DNA from 2 places in the Mesorhizobium sp. WSM1497 genome. Region 2 is predicted to be linked to the other one. Evidence: predicted binding sites of a transcription regulator. Region 2 holds the regulator's gene; the other holds the start of a gene.
What was found. Region 2 encodes PhoB, which activates phosphate uptake and scavenging genes when phosphate is short. Its sites were predicted from a motif close to TGTCATNNANCTGTCAT; they were not measured.
Positions count from the first base shown of each region.

Region 1 (7,455 bases), 2.8 Mb from region 2:
CCGCGTCACCGGCGCTTCGGCGCCACCGGCGACCATCACGTCGGCATCGCCCCACATGATCAGCCGGGCAGCATCGCCAATGGCGTGCGCGCCGGTCGAACAGGCCGTGACGACGGCATGGTTCGGGCCTTTCAGCCCGTGCCGGATCGAAACCTGCCCGGAGACGAGATTGATGATCTGGCCCGGGATGAAGAAGGGGCTGATGCGGCGCGGGCCGCGTTCCTTGAGGATCATCGCGTTCTCGGCGATGCCCTCGATGCCGCCGATGCCGGAGCCGATCAGGACGCCGGTGGCGCATTGCTCTTCATGCGTCTTGGGTTCCCAGCCGGAATCCTTCAGCGCCTCGTCGGCGGCGGCAATCCCGTACAGGATGAAGTCGCCGATCTTGCGCAATTCCTTCGGCTCGAGCACGGCCTCGGGATTGAAGGTGGCATTGCTGCCGTCACCACGCGGAATGACGTGGGCGATCTTGCAAGCAAGGTCCTCCACCTCGAACTCGGTGATGCGCTTGGCAGCGCTGCGGCCGGTCAGAAGCTCCTTCCAGCTGTGCTCGAAGCCCATGCCGAACGGCGACAGCAAGCCAAGGCCCGTGACGACGACACGCCTCATCGCAGGTCCTCCCCGGTGATGACTGCAGAAAGCGTCAGGCCGAAGCCTTGTCGATGTACTTCACGGCATCGCCGACGGTCAGGATGGTCTCGGCCGCGTCGTCGGGGATCTCGACGCCGAATTCTTCTTCGAACGCCATGACGAGTTCGACCGTGTCGAGGCTGTCGGCGCCCAGATCATCGATGAAGCTCGCCTGCTCCGTCACTTTGTCGGCATCGACGCCAAGGTGCTCGATGACGATCTTCTTGACGCGCTCTGCGGTGTCACTCATTTGGGCATCCTCGTCTTTTGTTTGTCTGTCTTCGTTAGCGGGCAGAATGCCGCTAATCAAGCTGAAAGATGGTCCTGCCGGAAACGCAACGACTACGGACCGATTTTTGCCCGAACCGCCGGGTTGCGGGCCGCATTACACGAAAAATAGCTGAGGTCCAAGCCGAAATGGTCTCTTTACACAACCCGCCGGCGTTGCTGCAGAACCTCGTTCAAATCATAGCCATGCCGCCATTTACGTGGATGGTCTGGCCGGTGACGTAGGCGGCTTCGTTGGAGGCGAGATAAGCGACGGCGGACGCGACTTCGACGCTGGTGCCCATGCGCCGCGTCGGGATCGCCGCCATGATCGCCTCTTTCTGCTTATCGTTGAGCTTGTCGGTCATTGCCGATTCGATGAAGCCTGGTGCAACGCAGTTAACGGTGATGTTGCGGGTGGCGATCTCCTGCGCCAGCGACTTGGAGAAGCCGATCATGCCGGCCTTGGAGGCGCAGTAATTGGTCTGGCCGGGATTGCCGGTCACGCCGACCACCGAGGTGATGTTGATGATGCGGCCATGGCGGCGGCGCATCATCGGATGGGTGAGTTCGCGGGTGAGCCGGAAAACGGCGGTCAGATTGACCTCGATCACGCTGTCCCAATCGGCATCCGACATGCGCACGAACAGCCCGTCCTTGGTGATGCCGGCGTTGTTGACCAGGATGTCGACGCCTTCGAGATCGGCCTCGGCTTTCTGGCCGAGCGCCTTGACCTCGTCACGGTTGGACAAATTGGCCGGGAACAGCTTGACCCGGTCGCCAAGCTCGCTAGCCAGCGCCTCCAGTTTCTCGACGCGGGTGCCATGCAGGCCGACGATCGCGCCTTGCGCATGCAGCATCCGGGCGATCGCCTCGCCGATGCCTCCCGATGCGCCGGTGACGAGCGCCTTGCGGCCAGTCAATTCGAACATTTTTGTCTCCTGATTGAGAAGAGAACACCCCTTTTGCAGGGAATGGGATCAAATGGGGCTTTATGCAAGCGCTGCTAGCGTCGCCTCGACCTCAGCCGCTGAGCCGACCGACGCAGTGGCGATGTCGCGGTTGATGCGCCGCGCCAATCCCGAAAGCACCTTGCCGGCGCCAATCTCATAAAGCGTGGTGACGCCATTTGCGCCGAACCACTCCACGGTCTCGCGCCAACGTACGCGGCCGGTTATCTGCTCGACCAGGCGGCGGGCGATCTCGTCCGGATCGCTGGTCGGGCTGACCGTGACATTGGAGAGGACGGGAACGACCGGCGCATTCTTTGTCACACCGGCGAGTGCGTCGCGCATGACGTTCGCGGCCGGCGCCATCAGCGCCGAATGGAAGGGCGCGGACACCTGCAGCATCAGTGCGCGCTTGGCGCCTTTCTCAGTGCACAATTTCGCCGCCAGTTCGACCGCGGCCCTGGCGCCGGAAATGACCAGTTGGCCGCCGCCATTGTCGTTGGCGATCTGGCAGACGGAGCCTTTGGCAGCCTCGGCGCAGGCTGCTTCGACATCGGCCTGTTCCAATCCGATGATCGCCGCCATGGCGCCCTCGCCGGCCGGCACCGCCGCCTGCATGGCATTGCCGCGGATGCGCAGCAGCCTGGCGGCATCGGCAACCGAAACGAAGCCAGCGGCCGCGAGCGCCGAATATTCGCCCAGCGAATGACCGGCGACATAGGCGCCCTTGCCTTTCAGCGAGAAGCCGCGCGATTCTAGCGCCCGGATCGCGGCCAGCGACACCGCCATCAGCGCCGGCTGCGCGTTGGCGGTCAGCATCAACGTCTCTTCCGGCCCTTCCCAGATCAGCTTCGACAGGTTTTCGCCGAGCGCGTCGTCGACTTCCTGGAAAATTCTGCGCGCCTCGGGAAAGGCCTCGGCGAGATCCTTGCCCATGCCGACTGCCTGGCTGCCTTGTCCAGGAAAGGTGAATGCAACGGCCATGCGCGGGCTCCCAAGGGCTGGTTTTGCTTGCCTGATAGACGAGTTTTTCTTGCCTGTGACGCAAGGCAGGCCGCCAAGTCAAGCCCGGTTCGACCCTGCTCGACGGCAGCTTCATCCGCCGAGTGCCTGTTCCGAAAGGCTTTTTGGCGATCACTCCTGATGAAAACCGCTCACGATTCGTTTGCTGGCTCTTCTTATTTTGGCCACAGGCGCTAGCTTTGCGTGACAATTCCATGACAATCGAGTGACGTGCTTGTCGCTGGGTGGGGAAGTTAAAGTGGCAAAGAGTTACAAACGCGCCGGCAAGGCCGCGCCACAGTTCCTGGAAGACGACCCCTCCACCGGCTATCTGCCGGGCAGGAGATGGCCGGTCGTGCGCTATGGGCTGATCAGCCTGGCGATCGCCGCCGTCCTGGTGTTTGCCATCGAACTGATCGTGCGCGGCGACTTTGCCGGCACGGTCTCCTTCTTCCTGCAGCCGCTCAAGCCGGGCTGGACCACCATCGTCGTGTTCGCGCTGATCCTGATCGGCCTCGATGCGGTGCTGGGCCGCAGCCATCAGAGCCTGATGATCGTCGCGCCGCTGACGCTATCGCTTGCCTTCGTCGGCCACCAGAAGTCGCATTATCTCGGCGATCCGCTCTATCCGACCGATTTCCTCTATGCCCGCCAGATCTTCGCGCTGTTGCCGCTTTTGGTGCGCGACCGGCCGATGACCGCGCTCGCGATGGTCGTCGGCATCGTCGCCGGCCTGTCGCTGCTCGTCTATGGCTGGCGGATGTGGCGCCGCAAGGTTCCCGCACTTAGCCGCAAGGGACGCCTTGCGCGGCTGACGCTGGCAGTGCCGCTGCTCGCCTTCTTCGTTTCGATCATGGACTATGCCACGTTCTCCTGGACCAGGGACCGGTTGCAGATCATCCCGATCATGTGGGACCAGAAGGAAAACTATGCCTCCAACGGTTTTGCGCTGGCCTTTGCGCTCAATGTGCCGATGGCGCATGTCTCTGCGCCGCCGGGCTATTCCGACAAGGCGATCGCGGCGATCGCCAGGCCCGATGTGACCGCCTCGGTGCCGGCCGAGAAGCCTGACATCATCATCGTCATGAGCGAGTCCTTCTGGGACCCGACCAAGCTGCCCGGCGTCACCATCACGCCCGATCCGATCCCCAATGTGCGGGCGCTGCGCTCCGGCTCGATGTTCTCGCCGGAGTTCGGCGGCATGACCGCCAATATCGAGTTCGAGGCGCTGACCGGCTTCTCCAACGCGTTCCTGCCGGCCGGCAGCATCCCCTACCAGCAATATGTGCGCACGCCGACGCCGTCGCTGGCAACCTTCCTCAAGAGCCAGGGTTATCGGGCGCGCGCCATCCATCCGGGCACCAACTGGTTCTGGAACCGTGGCGCGGTCTACGCCGATTTCGGCTTCAACGATTTCAAGTCGGAAGAGACGCTGCCGCCAATGCAAAAGCGCGGGCCACTGGCATCGGATGCCGCGATGACCGACGAGATCATCAGCGAGGCCGACGCCAGCGAAGAGCCGGTGTTCTTCTTTGCGGTCAGCCTGCAAAACCACGGTCCCTACGAACCGAACCGCTATTACAGTCCCACGCACAGGGTGCAGGCGCCGATCAGCCAGTGGGCGCGCGAATCGCTGCTCAGCTACGCCGAAGGCTCAGCCGATGCCGATCGCGGTCTCGAACGCCTCGTCGAATGGGCAAAGACACGCTCCCGCCCAACCGTGATCGCCTTCTTCGGCGACCATCTGCCGCCGCTCGGGCCGGTCTATGTCGAAACCGGCTTCCTGAAGGACAATGTCGCGCCGCGCAAGGAAGCGTCGCCCGAGGCTGCCCTCGAGCATCATGAGACGCCGCTGGTCATCTGGTCGAACCGCACCGGGCCAGCTGAGCACATGGGCGCCGTCAGCCCGGCCTTCCTGCCCTATCATATCCTGAAGACGGCCGGCATCAGCCATCCCTACTACACCGGCTTCCTGGGCGAGATGAGCGAACACTACCGTGTCGTCGACCGCAATTTGCTGCTGACGCCGGCTGGCGAGGCCACGCCCGATTGGGCGCGGCAGAAGGAGATCGATCCGGCGATCCGCGATTTCCGCCTGCTGCAGTACGATATGATGTTCGGCAAACGCCACGCGGCACCCGACTTCTTCCCCGAAACGGTCGACAAGATTGTCGCCGCCCATACGAGTTGAGGCCAGCGATTTCCTCAGAGCCTGCTGGTCCGTCTCGGGTCGCGTGTTCAGTTCGTCAATTGCAGCTTCGTGAAGTTGTTGGCGATCTGAAGGAACACGTTCGGCAGTTTGGTCGGATCGTTGACGGCATAATAGTTGCTCGGATCCGAGGCGCAGGCGCTGTAAAGTGCACGGTTGGCTGCGGTGTCGGATTGCAGCACCATGGTGTAGATCTGCACGCCCTCGTTCTTCAATTGCGTGCAAACGTTTTTGGTCCAGCCGTCGACATTGCGCGCAGCGGTCGTCTGGTTGTCCGATCCGAAGCGGCCGCCAGCCAGATAGCCATAGGATGTGTAATCCGACTTTGTCGATTCTTGTTCGCTGGCGCCATAGACGACGTTCTCGCCGTCGGTGAGCAACAGCACGATCTTGCTGATCCCAGGCGTCTTCCACGGCGCTCCGTCGGTGTAGGGCGCGGCGGGCGACAGCACGCGCATACCCCACGACAGGCCCTCGGAGACATTGGTACCCGAGCCATTCCACTCGGTCATCTGACTGGCCGCCTTGCGGAGCTTGTCAAAGTCGTCGGTCAGGGGGACCACCGGGGTCGGACACGCACGGTTCGGGCCGACAGTGACGGGAGAGCCGATCTCGGTGATGAGTTCCTTGGCGGGCGCAACATATTTGGCGATCTTTTCCCTGGCATCCCTGTCATCGGGCGACAGAAGTTCGATGAGATTGCCGAGCAGGTTGCTGAGATCGATGCCCAGAATGTTGATGCCCGACTGGGCAAGCCTGGTTTTGTCGCTGACATCGTTGAGATAGGAGTTGTTGTAGTATTTATCCGAATTGCCATAGGAGCCAGACGGCTTCTGGGCGTCTTCGGGATCATCCGGCGCAAAGTAGGGCACGAACAGCGTGTCGGGCTTGGCCGGGTCGGGTGGCGTGTCGGAGATATTGTAAGCGCCTGGCCGCGCCTCGACGCAACCTTTCCATCCGGTGCCATTCCATCCGGCATCGGCCCATCCGGTCTTCTTGAGCTGTTTGAAAAGCGCCATGTGGTTCGGCCGCTTGCCGTCGATGACGGGAAAATTGACGCCGTTGGTTGACGACTTGCCGTCCATGTCGATCCAGGACGGGTCGAAGCCGTCGCCATTGACGTTGACGGCCGTCACGAAAGGAACCAGCGAGGCGCGGATCTTGCGCGTTGGCGATTTCGCCGCTTCGAGCGTGTCGAGCAACGATTTTGTCGCCGTCCTCAGCGCCGTCATCCGCGCGCCGGCCATCGAGCCGGTGTTGTCCAGCACCAGCACGACTTCGAGCTGGTTGTTCGATTCGACCGCCGAGGCATCGACCACGATGTGCTTGCTGTCGCCGAACAGGAAGGCGAAGTTGAGATGGACGTCCGCCGAGGCAACCGCCTTGGTCTTGACGAAGTTGACGCCCTTGTCGACAGTCAACGTCGCCTGCGCATTGTCGAGCTCGCCATGACCGACGATGTTGGCCTGGAAATAGCGGTTGAAAGCGTCATTGCGGGTGATGTCGAGATCGCCAAGGTGCGAAGAAGCAAGGTTTGCCGAATCGAGAGCGTTCTGCAAATTGCTCTTGGCCCGCATAAGGGTCGAGACATCGGTTGCGAAAGCGACTGCCGTCAGGATGACCGGCAAACCCAGTCCCAGCACAAGCGTGAAATTGCCGCTCTTCGAGCGCCAGAATTTGTTGAGAAGCATCCTTACCCCCGGAAATGCTTGCCGCTTTTGCGCGGTTGTCCGGGCTTTTGCGCCTTCCATGATGAATCGACCGTTGACGGCCAGGCTTCAACTCCACACAACCTGCTGGTGTGGTTAAGACGTGGTTGCCGGAAACCACGACTCCGGCCGTTGCTGCTCCCGATCGTCGCCTGCGACACACGGGAATGCCGCTTGCCCTTGCTTTGCGGCCGGATTGCTGTATAGACGCCCGCAATCTGCCGGTCCTTGCTGGGGGCTGAACGGAGGGCCGGAGGTTTTTCAGAACCTTCGTGTGAAGCCGGAAGTGCTTCCGCCTCCCGTGTCTCCGCTCTCGACCGTCTCGTCATGCTCCTTTCTTCCCCCTGCCCCTCGAGGGTTTGCGGGTCAGAGAAGTTGCAGAGGCTTTTGCCGCCGGGAACCGGGAGAGAAACGAAGAAAGGCATAAGACATAATGGCTCTTTACGAACATGTGTTTCTTGCCCGGCAGGACCTCTCGCAGCAGCAGGTCGATGCGCTTGTCGAACAGTACAAGGGTGTCATCTCCGCAAATGGCGGGTCCGTCGGCCGGGTCGAGAACTGGGGACTGAAGTCCCTCACCTACCGGGTCAACAAGAACCGGAAGGCTTACTACACGCTGATGGACCTGAATTGCCCGGCGGCCGCGCTCAACGAGATGGAGCGCCAGATGGGCCTGTCCGAAGACGTG
Region 1 covers NZ_CP021070.1:5,301,553-5,309,007, forward strand. The annotation lists gene fabF (beta-ketoacyl-ACP synthase II) at 1-609, opposite strand, end outside; gene A9K65_RS26110 (acyl carrier protein) at 644-880, opposite strand; gene fabG (3-oxoacyl-[acyl-carrier-protein] reductase) at 1,092-1,829, opposite strand; gene fabD (ACP S-malonyltransferase) at 1,890-2,831, opposite strand; gene A9K65_RS26125 (LTA synthase family protein) at 3,109-5,040, shown strand; gene A9K65_RS26130 (pilus assembly protein) at 5,088-6,749, opposite strand; gene rpsF (30S ribosomal protein S6) at 7,201-7,455, shown strand, end outside.
Region 1: the regulator PhoB is predicted to act here: its motif matches at 3,054-3,070, upstream of A9K65_RS26125 (LTA synthase family protein).

Region 2 (7,455 bases):
TGCCGAACCGGGGTGCGGGTCAAATCCGCGCCCCGGTTTCACCGCAGGCCGCAATGGCGGCTGCGTTAGAATTTCCCTTGGGGTGGGTCCATGTCGTCCTTGCTCGTACTGGCCATCGTCGTTGCCGTCGGCCTGGTTGCCTTTTTCATCGGCCGGCAGCGTGCCGCGGCCCAGGACAATGGCAAGGTCAAGCCGCATTCGCGTGCCCACTATCACGGCTGGTGGGCCTTCCTGCTTGCCGTCCTGCCTGCTCTTTTGCTGCTTGCCGTCTGGGCCGTCGGTTCTTCGGTCTATCTTGACCGGCACATCCACGCTGCCTTGCCGGAGCGTACCGTCGACAGCAAGGTTGCCAGCGAGGCACTGGATGTCAGCCTGGTAAAGAGCCTCGCCAGGGGCCTGCGCAAACTCGATGCTGGCACACTGGCCGCAATGCCTGCCAGCTTTGCCGAGTTGCAGCCGCTGCTCGCCGCCAAGGGCGTGGCACTGGCGAGCGACACACAGGATTACATGATCCCGATCGCCGTCGAGGCGAACAAGGTCCAGGACCGGCTCAGCCTGTTCGGTGCCATTGTCATTCTCGCTTCCTCGATCGCCGGCGCCTTCTATGCGCTCAGGCAGATCGAGCCGCGCGCCAGGGCGCGCAACAATGTCGAGCGGTTGATGCTGTGGGGGCTGCTTGCCGCCTCCACCATCGCCATCCTGACCACCGTCGGCATCGTGCTTTCGATGCTGTTCCAGACGATCACCTTCTTCGAGAGCGTCTCGCCGATGAGTTTCTTCTTCGGCACGGTCTGGGATCCGCGTTTTGCCGCTGCCGGTTCGGGCGGCAGCCAGGGCCAGTTCGGCCTGATCCCGCTTCTTGCCGGCACGCTCTATATCGCCGCCGTCGCGCTGCTGGTTGCGGTGCCGGTCGGGCTGATGTCGGCTGTCTACATGGGCGAATACGCAACGCCCAGGGTGCGCTCGGTGGTCAAGCCGGCGCTTGAACTGCTGGCCGGCATACCGACCATCGTCTACGGCATCTTCGCCGTCGTCACGCTTGGGCCGTTCCTGCGCGACCTGTCCGCGGCGCTGACCGGCGGCTCGCCGTTCATCCAGGGCCAGAGCATCTTCACCGCCGGCCTGGTCATGGGCGTCATGCTGATCCCGGTCGTCTCCTCTCTCTCAGACGACATCATAACCGCGGTGCCGCGCGCCATGCGTGACGGGTCGCTCGGCCTCGGCGCGACCCGCTCCGAGACGATCAAGCGGGTGATCCTGCCGGCGGCACTGCCCGGCATCGTCGGCGCCATCCTGCTGACTGCCTCGCGCGCCATCGGCGAAACGATGATTGTCGTGCTGGCGGCGGGCGTCGCCGCCAACCTCACCATCAACCCGTTCGAGGCGATGACGACCATCACCGTCAAGATCGTCAACCAGCTCACCGGCGACCTCGAGTTCAATTCGCCGCAGACGCTGGTCGCCTTCGCGCTCGGGCTGACGCTGTTCACGCTGACGCTGGTGATGAACATCGTCGCGCTCTACATCGTGCGCAAATATCGGGAGCAGTACGAATGACCGACATTCCCATGGATACGATGGTCAGGCCGGCGGCCCATCCGCGCCGCGACATCGGCCTGAAGGCCCGTTACGCCGCCGAACGCCGTTTCCGCATCTATGGCGTCGTGGCGATTTCCGTAGGCCTGGCGTTCCTGGCAATCATGCTGATCACCATCGTCTCGAAAGGCTACACCGCCTTCTGGCAGACGACGGTATCGCTGCCGATCACGTTCGACGAGAAGGTGATCGATCCTTCCGGCAAGCGCGCAACCGATCCGAGCGTTCTGATCAAGGCGAATTATCCCAAGCTCGCAGAAAACGCGCTGGTGGCCAAGCTCGGCATCTCTCCTGATGACAAGCCGATGATCCAGAAGCTCAAGGGCTTCCTTTCGGAAGGCGCCCGCGTCCAGTTGCGCGACATCGTTGCCGCCGATCCCTCGGTGATCGGCACGACACGCGACGTCAACATCCTCGCCGCCGCCAATCTCGACTCCGCTTTCAAGGGCCAGATCGACCTCAGTGTCGAGGAAGCGCGACGCAAGGTCTCGGACCAGCAGATCACCTGGATGAACAAGCTCAAGGCCGAGGGCGCGATGGCCGAGCACTTCAACAGCGGCCTGTTCACCTACGGCGCCTCCAGCCGCCCGGAAACCTCGGGCATGGGCGTGGCGATCATCGGCTCGTTTTATATGATGGTGATCGTGCTGCTGCTCGCGCTGCCGATCGGCGTCGCCGCCTCCATCTATCTGGAGGAATTCGCCAAGAAGAACCGTTTCACCGACCTTATCGAGGTCAACATCAACAATCTGGCCGCAGTGCCGTCAATCGTCTTCGGCTTGCTCGGCCTCGCGGTGTTTATCAATTTCCTGGGCATGCCGCGCTCCGCCGCTTTCGTTGGCGGCCTGGTGCTGACGCTGATGACGCTGCCGACGATCATCATCGCGACGCGCGCCGCGCTTGCTGCGGTGCCGCCGTCGATCCGCTCGGCAGCTCTCGGTCTTGGCGCCTCCAAGATGCAGATGGTGTTCCAGCACATCCTGCCGCTTGCCGCGCCCGGCATCCTCACCGGCACCATCATCGGTCTTGCGCGCGCGCTCGGCGAAACCGCGCCTCTGCTGTTGATCGGCATGGTCGCCTTCGTCGCCGATCCACCGACGACGCCTTTCGATCCGGCCACCGCGCTGCCGGTGCAGATCTATATGTGGGCGAACGAGGCCGAACGCGCCTTCGTCGAGCGCATGTCCGGCGCCATCATCATCCTGCTCGTCTTCCTAATGGCCATGAACATCACCGCGATCGTGCTTCGGCGTCGGTTCGAGCGGCGCTGGTAGAAAAAAGGCATTTTGGTATGAACATCATGACCGAACAGTCCCTTGAAAACGCAGTGGGCGACAAGATGAAGTCGAACGAAGTGATCAAAATGCGCGGCGACAAGGTCGGCGTGTTCTACGGCGAGAAGCAGGCGCTGTTCGACGTCGATCTCGACGTCCGCCTGAACCAGGTGACGGCGCTGATCGGCCCCTCCGGCTGCGGCAAGTCCACCTTCCTGCGCTGCCTCAATCGCATGAACGACACCATCGATTCAGCACGGGTAACCGGCAAGATAACGCTCGACGAAGAGGACATCTACGACAAGAACATCGATGTCGTCGAACTCAGGGCGCGCGTCGGCATGGTGTTCCAGAAACCCAATCCGTTCCCAAAGTCGATCTACGAGAACGTCGCCTATGGGCCGCGCATCCACGGATTGGCCAAGCGCAAGGCCGACATGGATCAGATCGTCGAGTCCAGCCTGAAGAAGGCGGCGATCTGGAACGAGGTCAAGGACCGTTTGCAGGAACCTGGCACGGGTCTTTCCGGTGGCCAGCAGCAGCGCCTGTGCATTGCACGCGCCATCGCCGTGTCGCCCGAGGTGATCCTGATGGACGAACCGTGTTCGGCGCTCGACCCGATCGCCACCGCTCGCGTCGAGGAACTGATCGACGAACTGCGTCAGAACTATACGATCGTCATCGTCACGCATTCGATGCAGCAGGCAGCGCGCGTGTCGCAGCGCACCGCGATGTTCCATCTTGGCTATCTGGTCGAGGAGGGCGCCACCGACAAGATGTTCACCACCCCCGACGACAAACGCACCCAGGACTACATCACCGGCCGGTTCGGCTGATCTCAGGCATATGAGGGACGAAGATCATGGGTGAACATACCGTCGCATCTTTCGATGAGGATCTGGAGCAGATCAGCCAGCTGATCCGCGACATGGGCGATCTCGCCCGCTCGATGGTCGGTGGCTCGACCAGGGCTTTGCTCAATTCGGACAATGCGCTGGCGCAGCGGGTGGTTTCCGATGACGCCATCATGGATGCACGCCAGCGCGAGCTGGACGATCGTGCCATCACGCTGATCGCCAAGCGCCAGCCGATGGCCAACGATCTGCGTGCGGTGGTCGGTTCGATCCGCATGGCCGGCGACCTCGAGCGCATCGGGGACCTTGCCAAGAACATCGCCAAGCGCGTCGGCACTGTCGGGCTGAGCGTCACGCCGCACGACCTTTCGCATTCGATCGACGCAATGGCGCAGCTGGTGCTGATCCAGGTGCAGGGGGTCGTCGACGAGTATGCCGCCGCTGACGCGGCAGCGCTTGCCACGCTCAGAAACAATGATGAACGCATCGACGTCAAATACACATCGGTGTTCCGCGAACTGCTGACCTACATGATGGAAGATCCGCGCAACATCACGGCGTGCACGCACCTGTTGTTTTGCGCCAAGAACCTCGAGCGGATCGGCGACCACGTGACCAACATCGCCGAAAATGCCTATTATGTTTTGACCGGCACGCAGTTACCAGCCAATCGTCCGAAGCAGGACGAGACGGCAATGTCCGCGCCAGCGGCATGACAGGGGTGACCAGCCGATGATCGCGCCACGCATCATGGTGGTGGAGGATGAGGAGCCGCTAGGCGTGCTGCTCCGCTACAATCTCGAATCCGAAGGTTATCAGGTCGAAGTGGTGACGCGCGGCGACGAGGCCGAAATCCGGCTGCAGGAGAACGTTCCAGACCTTCTGGTGCTCGACTGGATGGTGCCTGCGGTTTCCGGTATCGAACTCTGCCGCCGGCTAAGGATGCGTCCCGAGACCGAGCGGCTGCCGATCATCATGCTGACCGCGCGAGGCGAGGAAAGCGACCGCGTGCGCGGCCTCTCGACCGGTGCCGACGACTATCTGGTCAAGCCTTTCTCGACGCCGGAGTTCATGGCCAGGGTCAAGGCGCTGCTGCGCCGGGCCAAGCCGGAAGTGCTGTCCAGCGTGCTCAAGGTCGGCGATATCGTGCTCGATCGCGAATCGCACCGTGTCTATCGCAAGAAGAGCGAGATCCGGCTCGGGCCGACGGAATTCCGCCTGCTTGAATTCATGATGCGCCATCCAGGCCGCGTGTTCTCGCGCAGCCAACTGCTCGACAATGTCTGGGGCGAGACGATCTACATCGACGAACGCACGGTCGATGTGCATGTCGGCCGGCTGCGCAAGGCGGTCAACAACGGCCGTATGCCCGATGTCATCCGCACCATCCGTGGGGCGGGTTACGCCATTCGCGAGGACTGAACTCCCTCGTTTGAACTCACGCCACGTTCTTGCCGCCGAGACCGGATCTCGCCTGCACGCCCGGCGCAAAAATCTCCTGATCGACGAAGATCAGCGCCCGCATGGCGCAGCCTTCGCGGATCAGCGGCAGTTCGTTCGGCTCGGTGTCGAAGGAAATCGACTTGGAATGCTGGCCGCCGGCGGTCTGGGCAATCGCTTGCCGCAATGCCGGCTCGATCAGGTCGAAGGCGGCGGCGCTGACGCCGACCATGGCGACCGGCGCCGGATCGATCAGCGCAAACAGGCTGCCGAGGCCGTAGCCGAGCGCTTCGCCGGCCTTGCGATAGGCTTCCCGTTCGGGCCCGTCCCTTTCGCGGGCGGCAGCAGCCAGGGCGCGTATGTCGGCGTCGCTGACATCGGCGACGGGCTCTGCATCCTCGCCCATCTGCCGCGCGTTGCGCCAGATGGCATAATTGCCGGCATAGGCTTCGACGCAGCCGCGCCGTCCGCAGCGACACAGCGCGCCGTTCGGCCGATGGATCATGTGGCCGAATTCGCCGCCCGAGGAATGGGTGCCGGTGAACAATTCGCCCTTCAGCACCAGCCCCATGCCGATGCCGTGCGACAGGAGGATGGCGATGAAATCGTCGCGGTAACGATCGGGGTCGCGCCAGCGCAGCGCCACCGCCATCATGTTGCAGTCGTTCTCCATAATGGCGGGGATGCCGAACTCCTCTTCGAATATGTCGGCGAAGGCGATGTCGGTGTGCGGCGTGATCGGCGACCACAGCATGGCGCGGGCACGGGTGTCGGTGATGCCCTGGACGGCCAGCGCGATACGAGCGACGCTGCGCACGTCCAGGTCGGGATCCTCCAGGCGGCGCCGCACGATTGCCGTGCACTCACCGATCAGCGAGTCGCGCGACATCGTCAGCGTGTCGAGCCGACGCTGTTCCTCGGATATTACCTGGCCGGCATAGTCGATGACGGCGACCGAGAGGAAGTTCAGCGACAGCACCACGGTCATTACCGCGGCCGCTTCTGGATTGAGGCTGAGGCCGACCTGCGGACGGCCGCGTTTGAGCGAGCCGGCCTCGCTCGGCTTGCTTTCGGTCAGGATGCCTGCGACGATCAGGTCGGATGAGATCGCCGAGATCGTCGAATGGCTGAGGCTTGTGGTTGCGGCGATCTCGGTGCGCGACGGCTGTCCGGCGCGGCGCACCGCCGCGATCACCATCGCGCGGTTGCGGCGGCGCAAATCGTCGTGGCGGATTCCGACCGACATGCTCTTTCATATCCTCCCGGTCGCCGCGGTTCTTCCTGCCCTGGAACGCTGTCGGTGACGCGGTCAAATACTGGCAGAAGCCGCGCGCCGTGTCATTTATTTATTCCGAGGCCCGAAAAAAATTCGAAACGACATCAAAATCCATCAGAATCGATGTTGACAGCGTTCGGGCGTTGGCCCAGTATTTTTTCGAGGCTCGAAAAAATAGGGCCTCTGTGCCGGCCCTCGGGCCAGTTTGGTCGCGCCATACGCGGCGCAGGGAGGATAATATGAAAAGATTCACAGCCGCCATCCTGGCGGGTGCCGCCATGTCGCTGACGCTCGCGTCTGTCGCGCAGGCGAAGGACAAAGTCGTCGGCGTTTCGTGGTCCAACTTCCAGGAGGAACGCTGGAAGACCGACGAGGCCGCCATGAAGACGGCGATCGAGGCCGCCGGCGACAAGTACATCTCCGCCGATGCGCAGTCCAATCCCGGCAAGCAGCTTACCGACGTCGAAAGCCTGATCTCGCAGGGCGCCAATTCCCTGATCATCCTGGCGCAGGATGCTTCGGCCATCGGCCCGGCCGTGCAGAAGGCGCTGGACGAAGGCATTCCGGTCGTCGGCTATGACCGGTTGATCGAGAACAAGGATGTTTTCTATCTGACCTTCGACAACAAGGAAGTCGGCCGCATGCAGGCCCGCGAAGTGTTCAAGGTCAAGCCGGAAGGCAACTACGTCTTCATCAAGGGCTCCGGTGCCGATCCCAATGCCGACTTCCTGTTCTCGGGCTCAATGGAAGTGCTCAAGGAAGCCATTGACAGCGGCAAGATCAAGAATGTCGGCGAAGCCTACACGGATGGCTGGCTGCCCGCCAACGCCCAGAAGAACATGGAACAGTTCCTGACCGCCAACGACAACAAGGTCGACGCGGTGGTCGCGGCCAATGACGGCACTGCCGGTGGCGTCGTCGCGGCGCTGACGGCTCAAGGCTTGGCCGGCACCGTGCCGGTCTCGGGGCAGGACGGCGACCACGCCGCGCTGAACCGCATCGCCCTGGGCACGCA
Region 2 covers NZ_CP021070.1:1,478,459-1,485,913, forward strand. The annotation lists gene pstC (phosphate ABC transporter permease subunit PstC) at 91-1,557, shown strand; gene pstA (phosphate ABC transporter permease PstA) at 1,554-2,870, shown strand; gene pstB (phosphate ABC transporter ATP-binding protein PstB) at 2,888-3,706, shown strand; gene phoU (phosphate signaling complex protein PhoU) at 3,733-4,440, shown strand; gene phoB (phosphate regulon transcriptional regulator PhoB) at 4,457-5,146, shown strand; gene A9K65_RS07285 (ROK family protein) at 5,163-6,410, opposite strand; gene xylF (D-xylose ABC transporter substrate-binding protein) at 6,680-7,455, shown strand, end outside.